4 regions of the Sporosarcina sp. AD_1 genome follow, and region 1 is predicted to be linked to each of the others. Evidence: riboswitches for the same ligand, from Rfam matches in the RefSeq annotation. Region 1 holds a riboswitch; each other region holds the start of a gene.
The links. Region 1 has a riboswitch for S-adenosylmethionine ahead of ACSW3C_RS14050 (methionine biosynthesis PLP-dependent protein). Riboswitches for the same ligand answer to the same signal wherever they lie in the genome.

Region 1 (6,097 bases):
ACTTCGTTTTACCAATTGAAATCCCCCTTTATATTTTGTTTGATGAAAAACTGAGGTTCGTATGAAAGCCGGACATCTCCACTCGCTGCATCACCCCCTACAAGGAAATCCATTTTGTTATGCGGATAGACGAAGGCTTCCTAGAGTATATTTAGTTGCTGTCATATAAATGACAAGCGACAAAATGGTCTTCCTCAATCTCTATCAGCTCAGGCCGGTCAATTGCGCATCGATCGTGAGCCTGGGGACATCTTGTCCGGAACGTACACCCCGATGGTGGATTGGCGGGGCTTGGAAGATCCCCGGATAATTTAATTTTTTGCCGTTTCGTTTTGCCTGCCTCTTCATCCAAATCAATAATTGGAATCGATGACAGCAACGCTTTTGTATAGGGATGCAGCGGATTTTCGTATAACCGGTTCTTTGGCGCAATTTCGGCAAGACGGCCCAAATACATGACTGCTACCCGTTCGCTAATATGTTTAACGACGCTTAAATCATGTGCGATGAATAGATATGTCAAGCCAAACTCGTCTTGAAGATCTTTCATTAGATTGAGCACTTGGGCTTGAATGGACACATCGAGAGCGGATACGGGTTCATCACAAATGACGAATTTAGGCTTTAAGACCAAAGCCCGAGCGATGCTGATTCGTTGTCGCTGGCCGCCTGAAAACTCATGCGGATATTTTTGCCGATCACTTGGCCGTAAGCCGACTTTCTCAATGATTTCCAATATTCTTGCTTTGCGTTCTTTTTTGTTCAAGAGTCCTTGTACGATGAGGGGCTCCTCGATCAGCTGTTCGACACTCATTTTGGAATTCAGCGAGGCAAAAGGGTCTTGAAATACAATTTGCATATCCTGCCGATATGGACGAACCTGCCGTTGCTTTAAATGGGTGATGTCCGCGTCCTGAAACATGATCTTGCCCTCGGTTGGATCCAGCAGCCGAATCAGCAGCCGGCCCAACGTTGACTTACCGGAGCCTGATTCGCCGACAATCCCTAATGTTTCGCCTTTATAAATAGTAAAAGAAACATCATCAACCGCTTTTAATTGGCCGATTGTACGCTTCAAAACTCCCCCTTTTATAGGAAAATATTTTTTGACGTTCTTCACATCAATCAATACTTCTTTCTTTTCTTCAGATGCTTGAAAGTGACTGGACTCGGTTGTTTTCAGAGTCATGACGTCTCACCTCCATCGTATAGAAAACAACGGACGTAATGATCTTTCTCCAATTCGGTCAATGCGGGGTTCGATTCTTTGCAGCGATCCATGGCAAAAGGGCAGCGGGTAGAAAAACGGCATCCTTTTGGAAAGTTGTAGGCTGGTGGAACAGTGCCCTTAATAGTGCCAAGCCGTTCAACGTCTTGATCAATGCTCGGCAAGCTGCTGAGCAACCCTTGTGTATATGGGTGTTTAGTCAGTTTCAAAAGTTGTTTTGTCGGGGCTTGTTCAACAATTTGGCCTCCATACATCACCATGACGCGATCCGTGTATTCATAGACGACACCAAGATCATGTGTGATGAGCAAAAGTGCCATATTGTACCTCTTTTGCATTTCGAGAAGCAGGTCGAGGATTTGGGCTTGAATTGTTACATCCAGGGCAGTTGTCGGTTCATCGGCAATCAGCAGCTCCGGTTCGCAAGATATGGCCATCGCGATCATGACACGCTGGCGCATGCCGCCCGATAATTGGTGGGGAAATTCATGGATGATTTGTTCGGGTCTTGGGATACCGACGATACGCAATAATTCAATTGCTTTTTCATGTGCTTGCTTTTTCGAGAGTTTCTTATGCTTGCGAAGCGTTTCCGTCATTTGGCTCCCAATCGTGAAAACGGGATTCAGTGCGGTCATTGGTTCTTGGAAGATCATGCCGATATGATTGCCGCGGACGGATGTCATCTGTTTCGATTTCATCGTGGCCAGATTGCGTTCATTCAACCGGATCGCACCGTCGACGATCTGGCCCGGCTTGTTAATCAACTGCATGATGGAGAGGGCTGTAATGCTCTTTCCACTGCCAGACTCCCCGACGATTGCGACTGTTTCACCGGGATAGACGGAAAAAGAAATATCATCCACCGCTTTTGCAACAACATCCTTTTCCAAATAAAAATATGTCTTCAGATTACTGACATCCAGTACAGGTTGATTGCTCATAGGGTCACTCCATTTCAATGTGATGACACTTCCTTATACGGCCAGAGCCGCCCGTATAGGAGATTGTCCTGACAATTATCTATGATACTAATGACTAAAGAAGAGAGTGTCAATATAAAATTAAGAAAAATCAGTTTATTAGACAGGATGGCACCGGATTCGACAAGTTATGATAAAAGTAGAAGGGTTTATTGAGGAGATATTCTACAAAATATTCAATTTTTCTTTTGTCTAAGACTGATACGAAAGGAGAGAGATTGATAGAAAGGAACAAAAAAAGCAAAGGGAAGCTGTTCCCTTTGCCGGAATTTCTAACTATTATTCACTTGGTTAAGGCAGTATTGCAAAAGACCGAACCGGGAAGCCGGATGCCTTTTCTGGTTTCGGAACAATATTGAAGATGACAGCTCCTTTGGCAGGGCACTTGTCCAAGTTCGTCATCAATTCAATCTGGTACGTATCTTGATCGAGTACATAATACTCGCCTTCTAATTTTCCTTTCGCACGGAAATCTACGGCGGAGTCAGTATCATACGTTTCATGGCCGACTGCTTTCACACGACGCTGCTCGAAGAGGAATTGTAGGGCGTCAAGTCCCCAACCTGGGATCCGGTTGTTGCCCTCGCTGTCCTTGTTATTGAAGGCTTCTGCATCCGGCCATCGTTTACTCCAATCTGTGCGAAGCGCCACAAACGTTCCTTCTTCGATCGGTCCATGAATCTCCTCAAAATCAAGGATATGTTGAACACCCAGTGTAAAGTCGTTATCTTCCGCTGCTTCTTTTGATTTATCGATGACGACAAGTGGCAGAACTAACTCTTTTAACTGCAGTTCTTCTAGATAGCGGGTATCGCGGACAAAGTGAATAGGTGCATCGATATGCGTCCCATATTGCCCTGGAAACGTGAATTGTTGAGCTAGAAAACCATCATCATGGTTAAAAAGCGTCTCAAATTTGGCGTCGTCGAACATGAAAAAGTGTGGAGAATCCGGGCCGAACGTATGGGTAAGATCAATCCACTCTTTCGATTTCAGGAGCTGTAGAGCCTCATGTATTTCCGTACTTGTTTTTATCGTCATTTCCATCCCTCTTTCTTCGCGTGATTTCTATTATTAATAAGTATTTTCATGTAACTCCGGCAGATCTTTACGACAAGGAGGACACTTGCTCGGTCGTTCTGCTGGCGGCTTTCAACGCTTGCTGAACATCTTCAATTAAATCTTCTGCATCCTCCAGGCCAACTGAAAACCGCAGAAGTCGGTCGTCAATCCCACGGCGAAGGCGCTCCTCGAGCGGGATATCCATATGAGTTTGTGTCGTCGGATATGTAATGAAACTTTCGACTCCGCCAAGACTTTCAGCAAACGTAATCAGCTTTAGATTTTCTAGGAAGGGGCCGATCCATTCGCTCTTTTGAAGACGGAAGGAAACCATACCGCCTTGCCCTGCGTACAAGACGCTATCAATCAGCTGCTCTTTTTCTAAATAGGCGACAATCTCCTTAGCATTCGAATCATGTGCGCGCATCCGTACGTGAAGCGTCTTTAACCCACGGACAACAAGCCAAGAATCAAACGGGGACAATGTCGCACCGATGGCATTATGATTTTTTTCGAGCTGTTCGCATAATGATTCTCCCTTGGCAACAACGAGGCCTGCAAGTACATCATTATGTCCGCCGATATATTTCGTTGCACTGTGGATGACGATGTCTGCTCCATCTTCAATTGGCCTTTGATAATAAGGTGTTAGGAATGTATTGTCGACGATGAGATAGAGTCCATGTCTCTTTGCTAAATCTGCAAAAGAGGCAACATCAATTTGTTGCATGAGCGGATTTGTTGGTGTCTCAAGAAAAAGCGCTTTGGTCTTGTCGGTAATTAATTGTTCAACTTCTTCCACGGTTTCAAAGGAAGAGTAAAGTGTCCGGATGCCATAAAGATCTTCATATTGGTCGAACAGTCGGTAGGTGCCGCCATACAGATCTTCCGGTGCAATTAATTCATCGCCTGAACGGAACAAGGAGAGGACGAGTTGAATTGCTGCCATGCCAGAACTGCAAGCATAGCCTTGATCTCCACCTTCCAATTCTGCAATGCCTTCCTCCAAAATGGTGCGTGTCGGATTTTTTGTACGGGTATAGTCATAACCTGTTGATTGACCGAGCCCGTCATGCTTATAAGCGGTGGACAGATAGATAGGTGGGTTGACGGCACCCGTTCTCGGATCACTTTGATTTCCCAGCTGGACAAATTTCGTATCTAAACATCGTTTTTTCATCGTTGCATCTCCCTTGTCAGAAAAAATAAAAAAGGACCCTACAAGAAGAGGGCCCTCAACAATCGAATGTTGAAATCAATCTTCTCATCTTCATGACGCGAACGCCACTTGGAATTAGCACCATACCAAAATCGGGCTGGTTGCTGAGACTTCTTCGGGCCAAATCCCTCCGTCTCTCTTGATAAGAATAAAAATATGGAATTGTTTAAAAATAGTTTATCTAACGATAGCATGAAAGAGTCGCATTTGCAAGCTGGTATTTTTGCTATACTATTGATTGATTAGCAGGCTCTACATAGCAGTTCATTGACTGGTGAATGGGCCGGGAGGACAGGAGGTAATTCCAGTGGCATGGTTATATGTTGTTTTCGCAGCAATTGTTGAGATATTCTGGGTGGTCGGCCTCCGGTATTCAGATTCACTGCTGGAATGGACGGGCACAGTTGTTGCCATTCTGTTCAGTTTCTATTTCATAATAAAAGCTTGCGAGAAATTGCCGAGCGGAACGGTATATGCCGTGTTTACAGGCTCCGGAGCGGCAGCGATTGTCTTACTAGATTTTGTACTATTTCATGCCGATTTCTCTTTCATGAAAGTACTATTCATTGTAATGATTATGATAGGTGTCATCGGCATCAAGATGACGACAACGGATGAGAAACCGCAAGAATCAGAAGGGGGAGAGGGGTAATGGCATGGCTCTACTTAGTCATTGCAAGCTTCGGTGAAATTTTTGGCGTTTATTGCATTAATTTATACCTCCATAAGAAAACGTTCCCTCGCCTTATCCTGTTGGCTGCGGTATTTTCAGCCGGCTTTTTCTTCCTTTCCCTTGCGATGCGTGAGATTCCGATGGGGACCGCATATGCAGTCTGGACAGGGCTTGGAGCAGCTGGCGCTGTGACGGTCGGAATCTTGTTTTTCAATGAACCCGCAGGCTGGAAGCGGATGCTGTTCTTGATATTGATTATAGGAGGCGCGGTCGGATTAAAGCTTTTTGGATAAAGTTTTTTATTTGAGTAAACTACTAACGTCGGATTAGGTTGACATTTCCTGATACTCGGTTAGACTATGAGTGTACGACCAATTTAATAGATGCAAACTAGGGGTGTCCGGCATAACCGGACTGAGAGGGAGATATGGATTGCTCTCCTAACTCTTTGGACCTGATCTGGCTCATACCAGCGTGGGGAAGTTTCTATAACGATAAGTGGCATGCATATGCGTATGTTTTGGAGACCAGGTCTGTTTTATGACAGATCTGGTCTTTTTGCGTCTAAGCAGCACTCCCTTTTGGATAGAGTCATTGGTTCACCCGCAAATAATGATGAGGGGACGATGACAAGATGAGTAACATGAAAGAAGAAACACCGATTCACATCCATTCCTGCTTTCCTTCTAGCAAAAAGGTGTATGTGGAAGGCGGTAGAAAGGACATTCAAGTTCCAATGCGGGAGATTGAATTATCTCCCACCATTACAGAAGAGGGTGAATTTCCGAATGAGCCATTCCGTGTATATGATACGAGCGGAAAGTATACGGAGACTGGCTATGAGGTGGATATTCGCAAAGGACTTCCGGAAATTCGGAAACAATGGATTTTGGAGCGCGGTGACGTGGAGGAGTATGAAGGGCGGGAAGTGA
Region 2 (6,097 bases), on a different contig from region 1:
CGAGTGGTTCGGCAGCCGATACGAGCGGTTGCCAGAATATATGAGTGGTTCGGCAGCCGATACGAGCGGTTGCCGGAAGATACGAGTGGTTCGACGGCCGATACGAGCGGTTCGACCGTTTTATCTAAACGCGGGAAATTTTTATGTCTTTGCCTGCACCAGGTCGCGCTGCATGCCTTTGACCAATCAAGAAAATTGATCGGATCGTTAAGCTTATTCTTCTCGAGGAATTTTACGAGCGGTTCGGGAGTGGATACGAGCGGTTGCCGGAAGATACGAGTGGTTCGACGGCCGATACGAGCTGTTGCCGGAAGATACGAGTGGTTCGATTGCGGATACGAGCGGTTGCCAGAATATACGAGTGGTTCGGCAGCCGATACGAGCGGTTGCCAGAAAATATGAGTGGTTCGACGGCCGATACGAGCGGTTGCCGGAAGATACGAGTGGTTCGACGGCCGATACGAGCGGTTCGACCGTTTAATCTAAACGCGGGAAATTTTTATGTCTTTGCCTGCACCAGGTCGCGCTGCATGCCTTTGACCAATCAAGAAAATTGATCGGATCGTTGAGCTTATTCTTCTCGAGGAATTTTACGAGCGGTTCGACCGCGGATACGAGTGGTTCGGCGGCCGATACGAGCGGTTCGACCGTTTAATCTAAACGCGGGAAATTCCATGTCTTTGCCTGCACCAGGTCGCGCTGCATGCCTTTGACCAATCAAGAAAAATGCTCGGATCGTTGAGCTTATTCTTCTCGAGGAATTTTACGAGCGGTTTGGGAGTGGATACGAGTGGTTCGATGGCGGATACGAGCGGTTGCTGAAATATACGAGTGGTTCGACCGCAGATACGAGCACTCCAACGTTCAATCTAGCACCTCTTAAAACTGACGATTTCTATGTTACTGGGGAAAACACTTATAATGAAGCATTTGTAAATAAAGCAGGACGAAATCATAACCTGTTTGTTAAGATGAAACTAATCATAAATAAATCTTTACTAACGCATATGGATTAGGCTACTTCTGATCCACCATGCTACTGCAAATAAACATCGGAAAAGGTGAAATCATATTAAAAAGTATAAGCAAGGACTCATCATTTCGCTTATTTTTCTAATCATACTCTTTATTATAGATCGGAGCCTATACAGTGGAGTCATGTCGTTAAAAATGCCGATTGTTTTATTAGGACTTCATGTTATTGTTTACCATCAGCTAATTCCGAATAAGAGGCTCACACGTTATTTCATTTATATTGGTATAATTATTTTATCTGTTTTCCTTTCTTTACCATCGTTAACTTATAAACAAGCAAAAGAAAAAGTCTTAAACAATCATACTATGACCATCGTGGATACGGGTACCGTTCAAGTGGAGTCTAGTTGGAATCCTTTTGCTCCAGATCGTGCTTACTATTTTAAAGGAAAGAATGCAAGCTCCGAAGAGATTACGCTAATGGTTGTCCCTGATACAGGTAAAGTTCTGGTAATCAATTATTAATTAGCGCCAAGAAAGAAATTAAAGTGGCTTTTCGTATGATTGCAGATCAATACCCTTGTATTAAGTACTCCACTCTCCCTTCAATAGCAAAACGAAAACAGATACCCTTTATTTTGGATATGGATGGATTCCTGCCCTCCAACCCATTGTAAGGGATTTTTTTAATCCCCAAATTCCCCTTCATCTCACGCCCTCTTCCAATCAAAAAAACAGGAGAAGAAAAACATAACGTTTTTCTTCTCCTGTTTCATTATTACCCGACAACGATGCCGGATTTCTCTTTCAAAGCGGCTGCTTTGTCGGTTTGTTCCCAAGGAAGCTCGACATCTGTGCGGCCAAAGTGACCGTATGCAGCAGTTTGTTTGTAGATCGGTCTGCGAAGATCAAGCATTTTGATGATGCCGGCAGGACGGAGATCAAACAGCTCACGCACCATTTCGACTAGCTTGCTTTCTTCGACTTTTCCAGTTCCGAATGTGTCGATGGAAATGGAAACGGGTTTCGCAACACCGATTGCGTACGCCAGCTGTACTTCACAACGGGAAGCGAGTCCAGCAGCTACGATATTTTTCGCTACGTAGCGTGCCGCATAGGATGCGGAACGGTCTACTTTTGTCGCGTCCTTACCGGAGAATGCACCGCCGCCGTGACGAGCGTAGCCGCCATACGTATCAACGATAATTTTCCGGCCTGTCAATCCTGCATCCCCTTGTGGTCCGCCGATAACGAAACGACCGGATGGGTTAATGAAGTATTTGGTTTCTTCATCTAATAATTCAGCAGGGACGACTGCATCAATCACGTGTTCTTTAATGTCACGTTTGATTTGATCTAACGTTGTGTCCGGGTGATGCTGTGTCGAGATGACAATGGTATCGACACGGACCGGTTGGTTGTTTTCATCATATTCGATCGTTACTTGCGTTTTTCCATCCGGACGTAAATAAGAAAGGATGTCTTCTTTGCGAACTTGCGCTAAGCGTCGGGATAATTTATGCGCCAAGCTAATTGGCAAAGGCATTAATTCCGGAGTTTCATCACATGCGTATCCGAACATCAAGCCCTGATCCCCTGCACCGATGGCTTCCAATTCTTTATCGGTCATCGTTCCTTCTCTTGCTTCGAGCGCCTGATCCACACTCGCTGCGATGTCCGGTGATTGTTCATCAATGGAAGTCAAAACAGAAGAGGTTTCCCAGTCGAATCCGAATTTCGCGCGGGTGTACCCGATTTCCTTTACTGTGTCCCGAACGACCTTCGGAATATCAACGTACGTTGTCGTTGTAATTTCACCTATAACAAGTACGAGACCTGTTGTGATAGTTGTTTCACACGCAACGCGTGCATTTGGGTCTTCCTCTAAAATTGCATCCAAAATGGCGTCAGAGATCTGATCGCACATTTTATCCGGATGTCCTTCTGTTACCGATTCCGATGTGAACAGTCGGCGATTTGTCAATGTAATTTCCTCCTTAACGGCTTGCTCATATTGATACGGTACTCTATATGTCCCAGTAGTTCCACGCCTGAAGAGAGTCGACGTCAACATACACAAGGATTAAGGGCCAGACAATATAAAAAGCCTTCCACTCACGTAAATATACATGAGGAAAGGCATTATTTCAAAAGCAGCACCTTTCACTCTTATCGTCCAAGGATTCAACCTTGCTCCAGGTTTGGCACCTTTTCGCAGTGTATGCGCAGGTTGCCGGGCTTCATAGGGCCTGTCCCTCCGCCAGCTCGGGATAAGAGTATCCGTTCATGATATAATGCTACGAAAAACTCGCGCTTTTGTCAAATCATTTTAATGAGAAACACTTGAGTTTTTAATTAGTATAGATTATTATTCTTAATGTGTTATACTAATTACGAAAATAAGGATACCCATTGAGTTGGGACTATATGTAAAGGACGGTACGTAAACTATGATTTCAGCGAAAATCGAAAACGGACTTAAAGAACTTCTTGCAGGCAACAATGTTACAATCCAGCCATCCGTCGCGGAATTGGTTGAAAAGGCGACAGCTCGCGGAGAAGCACAACTTTCAGCAGACGGTGCACTCGCTGCACGCACTGGAAAGTATACGGGCCGTTCACCTGGAGACAAATTCATTGTTGAAGAACCTTCCACTAAAGATAAAATCGACTGGGGCAAAGTGAACCGTCCGATTTCTGCGGACATCTTTGATTCACTATACACGAAAGTGATCAATCATTTAAAGCAAAAAGATGAATTATTTGTTTTCAAAGGCTTTGCAGGTGCTGATAAAGACTCCCAGCTTTCCCTTCAGGTCATCAACGAATACGCGTGGCAAAACTTGTTTGTCCACCAATTATTCATCCGCCCGACTGAAGAAGAATTGAAAACGCATGAAGCACAATTCACGATCTTAGCTGCACCGTCTTTCAAAGCAGATCCAGCTGTTGATGGAACGAACTCCGAAACATTCATCATTGTTTCCTTTGAGCGCCGTATTGTGTTGATCGGCGGTACTGAATATGCTGGAGAAATGAAGAAATCGATTTTCTCTGTCATGAACTTCTTGCTTCCTGAACGCGGCATTTTACCGATGCACTGTTCTGCAAACGTTGGTGAAGAAGGCGATGTTGCTTTGTTCTTCGGCCTTTCAGGTACTGGAAAGACAACGTTGTCTGCAGATGCACAACGTAAATTGATCGGTGATGACGAGCACGGCTGGTCGGATAACGGCGTCTTCAATATTGAAGGTGGCTGCTATGCTAAATGTATCAACCTTTCGCCTGAAAAAGAACCGGAAATTTATGGTGCAATCCGTTTTGGTTCTGTCTTGGAGAACGTTGTCTTGGATGAAGAAACACGTGTTGCAGATTATGATGATAACTCCTTAACTGAAAACACTCGTGCCGCTTATCCGATTCAATATATCGATAACATCGTTACGCCATCAGTGGCTGGCCAGCCAAAAACAATCATCTTCTTGACTGCGGATGCATTTGGTGTGCTGCCTCCAATCTCCAAGTTGACGAAAGAGCAAGCGATGTATCATTTCCTTAGCGGCTTCACGTCCAAATTGGCAGGTACTGAACGCGGGATTACAGCTCCTGAAGCGACATTCTCGACATGCTTCGGTTCTCCGTTCCTTCCGCTTCCTGCAACGGTTTATGCGGAAATGCTCGGTAAGAAAATCGATGAGCATGATGCACAAGTATTCCTTGTCAATACAGGCTGGACTGGCGGCGAATACGGCGTCGGCAAGCGTATGGCATTGAAACATACTCGTACAATGGTTCGTGCAGCTCTTGCTGGCAAGTTGAAAGACGTAGAAACTGAAACGAACGAAGTGTTCGGTCTTGCGATGCCTACAGCAATTGAAGGCGTTCCTAGCGAAGTATTGAACCCACGCAATGCTTGGGCAGATACTGCAGCATACGATAAGAAAGCTAACGAATTGGCTGATCTGTTCCGTGAGAACTTCAAGAAATTTGAAAATGTCTCTGCAGATATTGTCAAATTTGGCGGACCAACTGCCTAATCGAATACAAGCAAGCCGTCTCGCACATAACGTGAGACGGCTTTTCTTATTGAAATTCACCTCCGATTTTCGTCCGCTAGAAAACACCTCCGAGACCGATCCGCTCGAAGGTGCTTTTTCAATGCAATCTATTCAACTTTTTTCATCCACTCGCATAATTCGCGGACAACCCTCGCATTTTCAGCTGCCGGGAAGTGGTGTGTATAGTCAGGAAAATACCAGGTATCATACGTCTTATCTTGTTCCCGCAACGCGTCCTCCAGCATGATCGCCTGTTCAAATGAGACATTTTCATCTTTCATGCCGTGGATAATCAAAATAGGCGCATCCATTTCCTTAATACGGAATAAGGCAGTCCGTTCCCGGTACGCTTCCGGCAAATTGTTCGGCGTACCGCCGATAACCCGTTTCATCATTCTTCGCATGTCTTCTCTTTCATTGTACGTGAACACGACATCCGAAATACCCGCCCACGTGACGACAGAGGTGATATCATCTCGTAAAATCGCAGTCCATAATGCCATGATCCCGCCACGCGAAAAAGCGTACAAATGAATGCGATCTTTCCGCAGCTTTGGATGTTGCTTGAGTACATCCACTCCAAAGACCGCATCCTGACGGTCGGCTCCTGCAAACTCGTCTCGCCCTTCCCCACCGCGGTTTCCTCGGTAGTAAGGGGCGAACACGACAAAACCTTGCGAAGCGAACTGCGCAATCCGGGAAGGGCGCACCATACCGACATGCTGCATGCCGCCGCGCAAATAAAGGATGCCTTCATATTGGCCTTCTTCTACCGGTTCCCCCAGCAGTCCCTTCACTTTCACTCCGCCCGACCAGTACGTCACTTCCTGGAGCTTCACGCGGGGATTTGGCGACGGGTAGATCCTTTTGGAAATGATGCTACCGTTATCCGCCATGGGTTTCCACCCACTTCCGGATTTTCTCCATGCCGGTGTCCTTCATATGGAAACTTAATTCGTTGCAAAGGTCCAGTTCCTCATCCGTGAACCATAAAGCACCGCCTGTTTCGTACAGCACCGGATTTTCCTCAATGGAATCGACAGTACCCGTAAATACCGCTTTGC
Region 3 (6,097 bases), on a different contig from region 1:
ATAAACCATTTTTCCGCACCATTCTTAAGCCGTATATCAGCTATAAATTAAAACTGCTCCCTGAATCCAAAATGAAAGAACGGTCTATGCAAATCTATTTAAATGCACTGAAAGAATTATCTAGAGAAGAGATACACAAGTATTTTCAAGAAATGAAACCAGCTATTCAAAAAGATTTTAATGAGAACGTTGTTGAGCGTTATCGGGAACACCGCAAAAATGGGGATTACACAATGCTTGTATCTGGCGCTTACACACCGTTTCTTCATGAAGTGACCAGTGAATTTCAATTTGATCAGATCATCGGCACTGATGTTCCATTTAATAATGAAATCGTTGATTCGAGCCGGGCGATTTATCATATTCAAGGGGATCGTAAAACGGAGAAGATATTATCTTGCCTTGCTGATAAGGATGTCGATTGGTCGAAAAGCTATGCGTATGGGGACAGCTATTCCGATTTGCCTGTCCTTCAATCCGTCGGAAATCCGGTCGCTGTCCGGCCAGATGCAAAACTGGAAGCTGTGGCTTTAGAGAAGAAGTGGGAAATCATACGATAGATTTCCCACAACCCTCTTTCATGACAATGCTTTGATTCCAACAACTCCAATGACAATCAGCAATACACTGAAAATCCTTCCGGGGCTTTTGGACTCATTAAAGAACATCATATTGATGAGTACAGCTCCCGCAGTCCCTACACCGATCCATACTGCGTAAGCCGTGCTCACTTGTAAATAGTTAAATGAATAATACAAGAAGAGAAATGCTGCTCCGAATCCAGCCATATAAAGCAGTCCTCGGCTCAGACTCTTCTTCTCACTATATTTTTTTAAATAAATTACGCCGACAAATTCACTGATTGCAGCTAAAGTTACAAATAACCAGCCCATTATTTCACCTCGCCAACTGCTTTTTTCTCTTCGATTCCATCTGCTATCTTCAATCCAATTACTCCCGCCACAAGAATGGCGATAAAGAAGATTTTTCCGCCGCTCAATGTTTCACCGAAAAGAAAGACGTCCATCAAGGCGGTGCCGATTGTACCGACCGCCGCAAATACTGCGTACACTGTACCTGTCGGCAAATTCTCACAAGCCTTCGATAAATAGTAAAAATCAACAAAAATGAAAAATACAATTGGGATCCAGTGCCACCAAACGCTTGCCACATTAAAACCGTAAATCCAGACCAATTCAAAGAAACTGGTCATTGCTACATATAGCCATGATTTGTTCATTGTTGTCTCCTAACTGACTGACTATCAGTCATTTTATTGCGTAATTAGCCTTGGAGGAGGATACAATCAATTTCATTCCATCTGCAAGGCATGTTTGAGGAATTCCTTAACTTCCTTCTTTTGCGTATCCGCCATATTTTCCGCTTGTGAATCATAAAGATAAATCTGTTCCGCTGCGGATTCGACAAGTCCAATAATTAATTTCGCAGTATGGGCAGATCGAATTGAATTACGGATCTCTCCAGAGTCCTTCGCTTTATCAAGTTTTTCACTTAGCCATACATAGATGGGTTCATAAACAGCTTCCCATTCCTTTAGATGCTCTGTTGATGCCAGTCCGGAATATATAAGGGCCTGAATCTCATGGTATTCTTCATTGATTTTAAAGATGGCTTCAACGAACTGTTGCATTTGATCCGAAAAAGAAGCTTTTTCCGATACAGCCGACCGCAAGATTTCCATCGTCTTTTCAACCATCACTTCGGCAATCGCAGGCATGAGCGACAGCTTAGACGGAAAGTATAAATAAAAAGTTCCTTGGGCGACCCCAGCTACTTGTACGATATCCGATATTTTGGTTTTTTCGATTCCCTTATTGCGGAAAACTTCAATTGCTGCCCGTACAATCATCTCTTTTTTATTTTGAGCCATTTATCTCCCTCCAACTGAATGACTGTCATTCATTTTACTACATATACAGTAAAAAGCAAGTGGTGAGCTATATCCATCCAATTACCGCGTTTGCTGCCTTGATTATGTAAAAACATCCAATCCTCCAAGACAGCCTGAGAAAAAGGCTTGCATGGAAGATTGGATTCAACCATTTTGCACAAAATAATTCATGACAACAATCAATAATAATCGAATTTATCGAGCTACGGAATTGGGGTTCTTAGGAGCGTTGATCGATATGCAAACTTCCGTCAGTCTGGACTTCCGCATAAAAAACCTGATCGGCCTTGCCAATTCCTTGTGCTTTCAATTGATCGTACAGCCATTCCTCCGTCAGTCCGAGCTCTGTCAAGTTTTTGGAAACAATTTTCCCATCTGAAATAATTTCAGTTGGCACAAATTTCGGTTCTGGAGACGGTGCTTTTACATCTTTTTTGGTCGCCGGTTCTTGGCCAGCCTTTTTCATTACACTTAACTGCCCGTTCGTCTCTAATATGGCATATTCCACGTCTTTAATGGAGAAAATCCCCTGCTCTCGCAGCATCATATTCAAATCGTTCAAGTGCAGGCGCGACTTCTTCATTGCGTCTTCATTCAATTTCCCTTTATGCATAATGATTGTCGGCGTATCGTCGAGTAAAATTCTCGCTTTTTTCGACTTCAATGCTAAGAAATTCATCAAATAAGTTAAAAAAGCCCATAAAATCATCGCATACAATCCATTGAAATAGGGGGTTTCGGATTCACTGGCAATGGCAGCAGCAATCGAACCAATCGTGATGCCTGTTACGTAGTGGAAAAAAGTCAGCTGGGAAATTTGCTTTTTACCCATTAAACGTGCAAGCAGAAGCAGCACGATAAAGGACGCTAATGTTCGCATCGTCATTTCCCAAAAATCAAATTCAAGAAATTCATTCATATTCAAAACGCAGCACCTCCATTATACGAGTGTGCCACTACCATCTGATAATTATACGGATGGTTTCGTTTAGGAGGGTAACGAAAAAAGGCGTCATCTCCTTAAAGAAATGCGCCTTTTTTCTCTGTAAAGCTTTATTCCCATACAAATGGTGTTTCTTGATAAACATAATAGTTCAGCCAGTTTGAGAACAGCAGATGTGTATGGGAACGCCATGTGTTCATCGGCTGCTTGGCCGGATCATCGTTCGGAAAATAATTGGCAGGAACATCGATATCCAAACCTTTTTGGACATCACGCTCATATTCTTCTGCCAACGTCGTCGCATCATATTCCAAATGGCCAGTAACCATAATATGCTTTTCATCTTTGGATAACACGATAAATGCTCCGGCATCTTCAGACACAGCGAGCAGTTGGAGTCGAGGATCCTGTTCAATTTCCTCAACGGATACGGATGTATATCTTGAGTGCGGTGCTGCAAAAATATCGTTAAAGCCCCTTGCAAGCTTCACGGTCGAATCCGTCAAACTATGGCTGTAAACACCGGACAATTTCTTCGGCAAATCATATTTATCAATGCCATAATGATGATACAGTGCTGCTTGCGCCCCCCAGCAAATGTGCAAAACAGACGTGACATTCGTTTTGGACCAATCCATAATCTGCTTCAGTTCTTCCCAATAAATGACCTCTTCAAAAGGCATATGCTCGATCGGTGCACCCGTAATAATCATTCCATCGAATCGGCGATGTTTAATATGTTCAAATGTCGTGTAAAACTCTTCCAAATGATTTTTACTCACATTTTTTGATTCATATGTAGCGGTATTTAGGAAATTCACATTTACTTGCAATGGTGTATTCCCAAGCAACCGTAATAATTGGAGCTCTGTCCGTTCTTTCTCTGGCATTAAATTCAAAATGATGATATTTAGTGGCCGAATATCTTGCGTGGTCGCACGATCCTCCTCCATGATGAATATTTTCTCTTCTTTCAATAGCTCGCCTGCCGGTAAATGTTTCGGTATGTTAATTGGCATACAATCTCCCCCTCTTCTGTCGTGGCAATTCAAATAAAAAACCCCCGTTCCTAAAGAAATAGGAACGAGGCTTGAATTTTCCGGTCGTTCTTATCTCTCAAGAATCAAGTACCCACGGTATTCCAGATGTTCGGATTCTTCGCATGCATTCATCCGCTTAAGGCGGTTTGTAACTGCATCCTGAATTCCAAACATCCAATCACCGAGGCATCAACTTGAATCCGGCAGGGCCATTCCGCGAATGACATGCACAGCTTTTTCACTGACGTTTTACTAACGATGCGAAAAAGATCAAGTTGAACTTCTTGTTGGAGGTAGCACCTTCCTGCATACGCAGAGGTTGCTGAAGCTTCATCGGGCCAAATCCCTCAGCTTCTCTTGATAAGAATTATTCTATTACGGAGTAGTATATCACTTTTCAGACAGTTTGCCTAAAGTTTTTTAAAATTTTTCTTAAACTTTCATGGTCAGCACTTTCCACAATCGCAATAAAGTCAATCTGTTTAAAAAGTCGGCAAACCTTTCATTTGCTAATTCATGAAAATGAACCTCACAACTAGCGGTCACTCACTGGTATCTCTTCGCTTTTGAAAACCCAAGTCCGAGTATTTCCGATGCATTTAAGAAAATGACGAACGAAGAAGGCTCTGCCGTCTGCAACAGCTTTTTCAAGTACACAGCTTCCGATTGCTCGACCACACAGAAAATCATTGTTTTTTCATTATCTGAAAATCCTCCGGTCGATTTAACTTTCGTCAATCCTCGGTCGATTTCATTTTGTATGATTTCCTGCACCTTTTTCTCATTTTCCGTAATTATAAGGACCAATTTGGTTGGCGACGTCTGAAGCTGAACGAAGTCGATTACTTTGCTGGTCACATAAATCGACATTAAAGCATATAACGCCAGTTCAAAGTTGAAAACGAAAGCGGAAGTAATTACGACAACCCCGTCAACGATAAGCTGTGAAAATCCGCTTGAAATCCCTGTGTATTTCTTGAGCAATTGGGCGATTAACGCTGTGCCTCCTGTTGAACCATTCCCACGATAGACAATGCCTAAGCCGATCCCTAGAAGAATTCCTCCATAGATCGAACTGAGCAGCGGGTTATCAACCGAAAGTTCAATGCCACCCGTCAGCCAGATGACAAACGGGACAAAAAAAGTACCGACTAGCGTTTTGGTGCTGAACTCTTTGCCTGCGAGCAGCAAACCTAAAATGATTAACGGGATATTGATAATCCACTGGACATACGCGGGATTGAAACCAAACAACTCATATAAGATCGTGCTGACACCTGATATGCCCCCTGCCGCAATGCGCGAAGGCAATAAAAAGATATTAAAGGACAATCCGACAAGCGAAGCGCCCAAAATGATTAATAGATAGTCGAAAAACGTCGATTTTACATAACGATTTGACATCTTCCTGCCTCCTTTCCATAACAGCCTTAATTATTTTACCAGAAATAAAGCCTCTGGAAAGTTTTAAATGAATGATTTAAGGAATAGTAGTAAATAAGGAAATGGCAGAAGAGTATATTCATATTTTTGGTTTTCTTCAAAATTACTGGTATACTCGTAATTAATAGGATAATTCACTAAAGGAGGATATTCAACATGCGTAGTTTAGGTATTGTTAGAAAAGTAGACCATTTAGGACGAATTGTCATTCCAAAAGAATTGAGAAATACATTACAGTTGGAAAAGGGCGCTCCAATGGAAATATTCGTTGATGATGATATGATCATTTTGCGAAAATACGTGGTGGATGAAGCATGTGTTGTTACAGGCATCATCTCTTCAGAAAATAAACGGCTTTCCAATGGCATGTATATCAGTCCCCAAGGCGCGGAAATATTAATGAAAGAGATTAAGGAAAACAGGGATTGGTAACGTGAGCAAACGGCATCATCCACTTTTATTCACAGTGGCCAGACAACCAGCAGCCTAGAACGGAAGATACCGAAGAATGGCCAATTTCCTTACTAGTATTCTATTTGCCATTTTAAAAAGACTGTTTCATCATTGCCGATGGACAGTCTTTTTCCTTGTTCATGATATAGTTAATTCATCAGAAAATTTGGAGGGATGTCCATGTTGATTTATGCACACCGGGGAGCGTCCGGCACTTTCCCCGAAAATACACTAGCAGCATTCCAAGAGGCTGCCCGGCTCCCCGTTCACGGAGTCGAATTCGATGTTCACTTGACGAAGGACGGA
Region 4 (6,097 bases), on a different contig from region 1:
CGATTTCCCTTGTCGCATCCTCAGGATCATAGATAACCACATCATCGCCGTCCGCTTGGGCAGGGAAGAACTGATACATGCCGGAAGCGGACAAATTACCTGATTCCAAGAAGCCGGTAACAAGTTCATGTAATTGGACGGCTCGCTCTTCTCTGTTTTGAAGCATTTTATCAACATTGCCTCGCATGCCGAGATGATGTCCGATCAATGTCCGCATGTTTACATACGGATAGAGGTGGGCTACTGAATAATCCTTCATGACGCGTCGGCGTAAGTCGTTCGGGACGAACACCGGCACATCCTCGCTCACTGTCTTGACTGGACGCGGCAGAACGGCGACCGCGGTATCTCTCGTTGCTCGATATGCTTCCGTCTCCGCGCGCTTTTCCTGTTTCTCTGCAAGTTCCACTAACAGGGCTTCCTTCTCTCCGCTTTGCAGCCGGTTGGCGAGATCTAAGCCTTGCATGGCATCCTTTGCATACAGAACCGGCCCGTCATATTCCGGTGCGATTTTTGTTTCTGTAAACCGGCGGGTCAGTGCAGCGCCACCTACCATGACTGGTGTATCAATGCCGGCCGCTTTAAAGTCTTGGGCTGTCAGCACCATCTGCTGGGCGGATTTTACGAGCAGGCCGGAGAGGCCGATTATGTCGGGCTTTTCCTTCCGGATGACGTCAATCAGCGTCGCGGGGGTCACCTTAATGCCAATGTCGATCACTTTAAAGCCATTATTGCTTAAAATGATATCCACCAGGTTTTTCCCGATATCGTGGACGTCTCCTTTTACGGTAGCCAGAATGATTTTCCCTTTCCCTGAATCATCCTCTTTTTTTTCCATGAAATTTTCCAGGAACGAGACGGAAGCCTTCATTACTTCGGCGCTTTGGAGCACCTCCGCTACAATCAGCTGGTTGTCATTGAATAATCTTCCGACTTCCGCCATGCCCTCCATTAATGGGCCGTTTATGACATCGAGCGGCGTGTCGTACATTTCGAGTGCGGCTTCCAGGTCCGGGATCAGCCCCTCTTTTGTACCTTCAACGACGTAATAGGCAAGCCGCTCGGGAACAGTCTTCGGTATATCGTCTTCTGTCTTTTCCTTCTTTTTATCCCTATAAAAATCGGTGAATTCGGCAAGTGTTGCATCGGTCGTGTTGAATAACAGATCATTAGCGAGCTTCACTTCTTTTTCCGGAATGGATGCGTAACGCTCCAGTTTTTCCGTATTGACAATCGCGTAGTCAAGACCGGCTTGTGTACAGTGGTAGAGATACACCGCATTTAATACTTCCCGTCCGACTGGCGGCAAGCCGAAGGAAACGTTACTTACGCCAAGTGTCGTCAAGGTGCGAGGCATCTTTTCTTTGATTAAACGAATACCTTCGATTGTTTCAACGGCCGATCCAATATATTGTTCATCACCCGTGCCGACAGGGAATACGAGAGGGTCAAAAATGATGTCTTCCGGTGCCAGGCCCCATTTGTTTACGAGCAAGTCATAGGAACGCTCGGCGATTTCCAGCTTTCGTTCGCGTGTCACTGCCATTCCTATTTCGTCAATTGTACCGACAACAACGGCTGCCCCAAACTTCTTTACAAGCGGCAATACTGCGTCGAAACGCTCTTCGCCATCCTCCAGGTTAATGGAGTTGATAATGGCTTTCCCTTGGGAATACTTCAAAGCTTCTTCAATCACTTTTTCGTCTGTTGAATCAATGACGAGAGGAACCTTCACCTTTTTGACGACTTCTGCCATGAATCTCGTCATATCTTCCAGTTCATCGCGATCTGGATTGGCGAGGCAAATATCGAGAACATGCGCACCGCCGCGCACTTGTGCCCGTGCAATCTCGGAAGCCTCTTCGAATTTCTCTTCCACGATCAGACGCTTGAATTTTCGGGACCCGATGACGTTCGTCCGTTCTCCAATTAATAAAGGACGCATGGACGGGTCATAGACGAGTGGTTCGATGCCAGACACGGTATGCGCATGGTCGGAGTCCGGTTTTGAACGCGGCGGCAACCCGTCAACGGCTTCCCGGATCGCCTTAATATGAGCAGGCGTCGTGCCGCAGCATCCGCCCACCATGTTCAGCCAGCCTTTTTCCGCGAAACCTTGCAACTTCAACGACAAGGATTCTGGTGATTCATGATAATGCCCTTCCTCGTCAGGCAAACCTGCGTTTGGATAACATGTGACGTAGCTGGTCGCAAGATCTGATAACGAACGCAAATGGTCTGTCATAAATTCAGGGCCTGTCGCACAGTTCAGCCCGACGGAAAGCGGTTTGATATGCTCTATGGAAATATAAAAGGCTTCGATGCTTTGGCCGGCGAGTGTCGTGCCCATTGGCTCGATTGTTCCGGAAATCATGACAGGAAGCTCTATTCCTGTTTCCTCAAATGCCCGTTTGATGCCGATCGTTCCGGCTTTGACGTTTAGCATATCCTGGCTCGTTTCCATTAATAAAACGTCGGCTCCGCCTTCAATCAATGCTTTCGCTTGCACATAGAAGTCCTCTGAAAGGGCGTCGAATGTGATTCCGCCTGTCACAGACAATGTTTTTGTCGTCGGTCCAATGGCGCCGGCTACAAAACGCGGCCACTCAGGTGTTGAGAACTCGGCAGCGCATTGCTTGGCAATTTCGACTGCCCGCCGGTTGATTTCCACTGCACGGTGGCCAAGATCAAATTCATTCAGCACGAGGGGAGTTCCACCAAATGTATTAGTACTAATAATATCCGCACCTGCTTCTAAATAAGCGCGATGGATTTTCTGCAGAATATCAGGCCGAAGGATGTTCAAGTACTCATTACAGCCCTCATATTCTTCCCCGCCAAAGTCGTCCGCAGATAGGTCTTCAGCTTGCAGCATCGTACCCATGGCCCCGTCAAGGATCAATATTCTGTTTTGAAGTTGTTGCTCAATAAGATGTTTCGGCATGGGCGAATTCTCTCTCCTTCTGTGCATCCAGCTCATGGATGTAATGGACTAACTCAAGCGACATGTCATATCGGAGGAACGGGGTAATGACATAGATTCCGTTGAACAGCTCCGCAGCTGTGTCGATCAGTTCCTTGGCAATGGCGATGCCTTCAGCCGTAGATTTCTCGCGGTCATCCCCGCAGGCGTGCATCCTTTCAAGGACTTCATCGGATAATTTGATGCCGGGCACCTCATGGTGAAGGAATTCGGCATTGCGGCTGTTTGTTAATGGCATGATCCCAAGGAAAATGGGGGTTTCCAAATGTTTGGTCGCTTCATGGATTTCAATAATCTTTTCTTTTGTATAGACAGGCTGCGTAATGAAATAATCAGCTCCGCATTCAATCTTCTTTTCAAGTCTCTTTACAGCCCGATCTAGGACGCGGACGTTCGGATTAAAGGCGCCGGCTACCGAGAATTTCGCTTTCTTCCGCAGTGGCTTTCCAGTGAATGAAATTCCTTCGTTTAATTGCTTGATCAACTGGAGCAATTCCATGCTCGATACATCGTAGACGCTTGTCGCGCCCGGGAAATCGCCGACTTTCGTCGGATCGCCGGTAACAGCCAGAATATCATGGATTCCTAATGCATCCAGTCCCATTAAATGTGATTGCAGACCGATCAGATTCCGGTCGCGGCATGTGATATGGACGAGCGGGCGGATATTATTCTGCAGCTTCAAAATCGAGCCCATCGCCATATTACTGATGCGAGGGGATGCGAGGGAATTGTCGGCCATTGTAACGGCCGCCACGCCTGCATCATATAGAAGTTTTGCTCCTTCAATATACTGTTCCGTCTCTAAATGTCTCGGCGTATCGAGTTCAACGATGATCGTCCGCTCTTTTTTGGCTTTCTCGTGAATCGGCTCATGAACAGCCGGTTCCGCCTCGCGGATCAAAATCGGTTTTTGCGGTGTAACGATCTTTGTTGTCACCGGAGGTAGACCAGCCAAATGTTTTTTAGCAGCTTCGATATGTTTCGGCGTTGTTCCGCAGCAGCCTCCGATGAGCCTTACGCCTTCGTCCCGAAGAAGGACAGCGGCTTTTCCGAAATAATCCGCTTCCGATACATAAACGATTCGGCCATCCTCGACATCGAGAAGGCTGGCATTAGGGGAGGCGGACAGGAAGGCTTGCTCTGGCAACGTAACTTTTTCAAAGGCTTGAATGGTATGGTAGGGGCCGAGACGGCAGTTTACGCCGACGACGTCCGCCCCAATTGCCTCCAACTGATGAAGCGCTTCATTCAGCACAAGGCCGTTTTGCAATACCCCTGGTTCATCCATCGATACTTGGGCGACAATCGGAAGATCTGTTATCAGCCGCAGTTCCTTTACAACGGCAGAGAGTTCATCGAAATCATAATACGTCTCAAGCAGCAGTCCATCAGGATCTCCAGTCAGCAAGGCGTCTGCCTGTTCCCGCACGATCGTGAGCACTTCTTGGATCGACAGTTCGCTCTTACGGATGCCCCGCAGTCCGCCGATCGTTCCCAGTACATATTGGCCTCTCGATGATGCAGCTTGTTTCGCGATTTTGATTGCGGCCTCATTGAACTCCTTCACTCGACCTTCCATGCCGTAGCGTGCAAGTTTATGCGCATTGGCACTATATGTGTTCGTTTGAATGACATCGGAACCTGCTGCGATATAATCTAAATGAATCTTTTCTATTATTTCGGGTTTCTCCACATTCAACTCTTCATAGCAAAAGTCAATGCCGTAAGAATAAAGCAAAGTGCCCATCGCCCCATCGGCTAGCAGTACCTTGTGTTTTAAATCATCTAAAAGTGTCATCTCATCTCGTCCCTTCTCGTCGTGTATGTACGTTTGGTGTAATCAGAAAAATAAAAAAGCCTTCTCGAAAAGAAGGCTTTGAATATATCGCAATTCACTCCTTCTCATCTTTCAGGCTAGTTGCCTGCTGGAATTAGCACCTGACCAAAAATGGCTGGTTGCTGAAGCTTCGACGGGCCAGTCCCTCAGCTTCTCTTGATAAGAATAGATTCATATATAGTTGTTTGAATAATTTCAAACATCATAACGCTTATTCTCGAAACCGTCAAGCCCTCTTCCTGGGTTGGGCATGAACAGGCGACTGTGCTACACTATTCATAGTACATAAATGGCAGAAGGTGAATCACTTGAGAATTTTTAAATATTCCGTTCCGATCGGGCTTATTGTCGGCTGGATCGCTTGGTATATGTTATCGAAGAACTTTCAAGAAGTGCCCGAAACATCCCGTGTGTGGATTACAATCGGAGCCGCTGTCTTCAGTGGGATCATTGCATATTTCCTATTCCCGAAGAGTGAAGACAAACATAGATAAATGGAAAATCGGCAGCAGAGGGCTGTCGATTTTTTTGTTTTTACAGAAAATTTTCCGCTAGATTTGTTGACCTCGCCTAGAGATGCCGTATGCGCGCATACCGGTGTCACACCCGCGCATACCGACGCAGTACCCGCGCATACCGATGCCGCACGCGCGCATACCGATGCCATACCTGCGCATACCCACCTACACAGGTAAACTCATTCAGTCCCATCCCCATCCCGAGTGAGAGAAGCGATCATCCAACAAACCCCGTCCCCTCAAGACAGAAAGAAAAGGGCATAGCTATCTATCGTCTGCTTCTAGAACCACTGCAATGTGTAAATAATAAATAATGAGTTAACCATAAATGAAAATTTAGTTGACACATATTTTATGAACTTATATTCTATTACTACAGATAATTAGTTAAATGAGGTGTGTTGGATGGCAACGGTATCAGCAAAACAAAATAGTGGAATGAGTGCTTTAAGTCTGGTGTATTGCGCCATGTTTGCGGCTCTGATGATGATCGGGGCTAATATTACAACATTTGTTCCGTTTCTAGTGATCGGCGGGGTACCGATCACTTTGCAGACGTTCTTTTCTATTTTGGCAGGATTGATTCTTGGCAGTCGACTTGGTGCTACGGCTATGGCTGTATATATGGCAGTCGGATTGGCAGGAGCCCCTGTATTCTCAAAATTCTCGGGAGGCTTTGGGCAAATTCTAAGCCCGTTGTTTGGTTTTGTTATTTCTTTCATATTAGTGGCTTATATCGCAGGGAAGATTGTTGAA

Region 2: linked by a shared signal. The riboswitch ahead of metK (methionine adenosyltransferase) and the one ahead of ACSW3C_RS14050 (methionine biosynthesis PLP-dependent protein) in region 1 are both predicted to bind S-adenosylmethionine.
Region 3: linked by a shared signal. The riboswitch ahead of metA (homoserine O-acetyltransferase MetA) and the one ahead of ACSW3C_RS14050 (methionine biosynthesis PLP-dependent protein) in region 1 are both predicted to bind S-adenosylmethionine.
Region 4: linked by a shared signal. The riboswitch ahead of ACSW3C_RS07535 (bifunctional homocysteine S-methyltransferase/methylenetetrahydrofolate reductase) and the one ahead of ACSW3C_RS14050 (methionine biosynthesis PLP-dependent protein) in region 1 are both predicted to bind S-adenosylmethionine.

What each region holds. Positions count from the first base shown of each region.
Region 1 covers NZ_JBPVIR010000006.1:329,485-335,581, forward strand. Annotated here, with positions in the region: gene ACSW3C_RS14030 (peptide-binding protein) at 1-15, opposite strand, end outside; gene ACSW3C_RS14035 (ABC transporter ATP-binding protein) at 152-1,189, opposite strand; gene ACSW3C_RS14040 (ABC transporter ATP-binding protein) at 1,186-2,172, opposite strand; gene ACSW3C_RS14045 (cyclase family protein) at 2,503-3,252, opposite strand; gene ACSW3C_RS14050 (methionine biosynthesis PLP-dependent protein) at 3,320-4,453, opposite strand; SAM riboswitch class I at 4,535-4,641, opposite strand; gene ACSW3C_RS14055 (DMT family transporter) at 4,800-5,144, shown strand; gene ACSW3C_RS14060 (DMT family transporter) at 5,144-5,458, shown strand; TPP riboswitch at 5,548-5,663, shown strand; gene thiC (phosphomethylpyrimidine synthase ThiC) at 5,800-6,097, shown strand, end outside.
Region 2 covers NZ_JBPVIR010000008.1:13,333-19,429, reverse strand. Annotated here, with positions in the region: gene ACSW3C_RS15385 (hypothetical protein) at 1-402, shown strand, start outside; gene ACSW3C_RS15380 (hypothetical protein) at 1,171-1,500, shown strand; gene metK (methionine adenosyltransferase) at 1,754-2,959, opposite strand; SAM riboswitch class I at 3,142-3,252, opposite strand; gene pckA (phosphoenolpyruvate carboxykinase (ATP)) at 3,426-5,012, shown strand; gene ACSW3C_RS15365 (alpha/beta hydrolase family protein) at 5,141-5,929, opposite strand; gene ACSW3C_RS15360 (NUDIX hydrolase) at 5,919-6,097, opposite strand, start outside.
Region 3 covers NZ_JBPVIR010000001.1:510,788-516,884, forward strand. Annotated here, with positions in the region: gene ACSW3C_RS02520 (HAD family hydrolase) at 1-560, shown strand, start outside; gene ACSW3C_RS02525 (DMT family transporter) at 579-893, opposite strand; gene ACSW3C_RS02530 (DMT family transporter) at 893-1,240, opposite strand; gene ACSW3C_RS02535 (TetR/AcrR family transcriptional regulator) at 1,313-1,891, opposite strand; gene ACSW3C_RS02540 (YetF domain-containing protein) at 2,133-2,831, opposite strand; gene metA (homoserine O-acetyltransferase MetA) at 2,966-3,874, opposite strand; SAM riboswitch class I at 4,177-4,262, opposite strand; gene ACSW3C_RS02550 (YitT family protein) at 4,442-5,299, opposite strand; gene ACSW3C_RS02555 (AbrB/MazE/SpoVT family DNA-binding domain-containing protein) at 5,495-5,770, shown strand; gene ACSW3C_RS02560 (glycerophosphodiester phosphodiesterase) at 5,972-6,097, shown strand, end outside.
Region 4 covers NZ_JBPVIR010000003.1:258,108-264,204, reverse strand. Annotated here, with positions in the region: gene metH (methionine synthase) at 1-2,944, opposite strand, end outside; gene ACSW3C_RS07535 (bifunctional homocysteine S-methyltransferase/methylenetetrahydrofolate reductase) at 2,925-4,784, opposite strand; SAM riboswitch class I at 4,886-4,989, opposite strand; gene ACSW3C_RS07530 (histidine kinase) at 5,132-5,317, shown strand; gene ACSW3C_RS07525 (biotin transporter BioY) at 5,747-6,097, shown strand, end outside.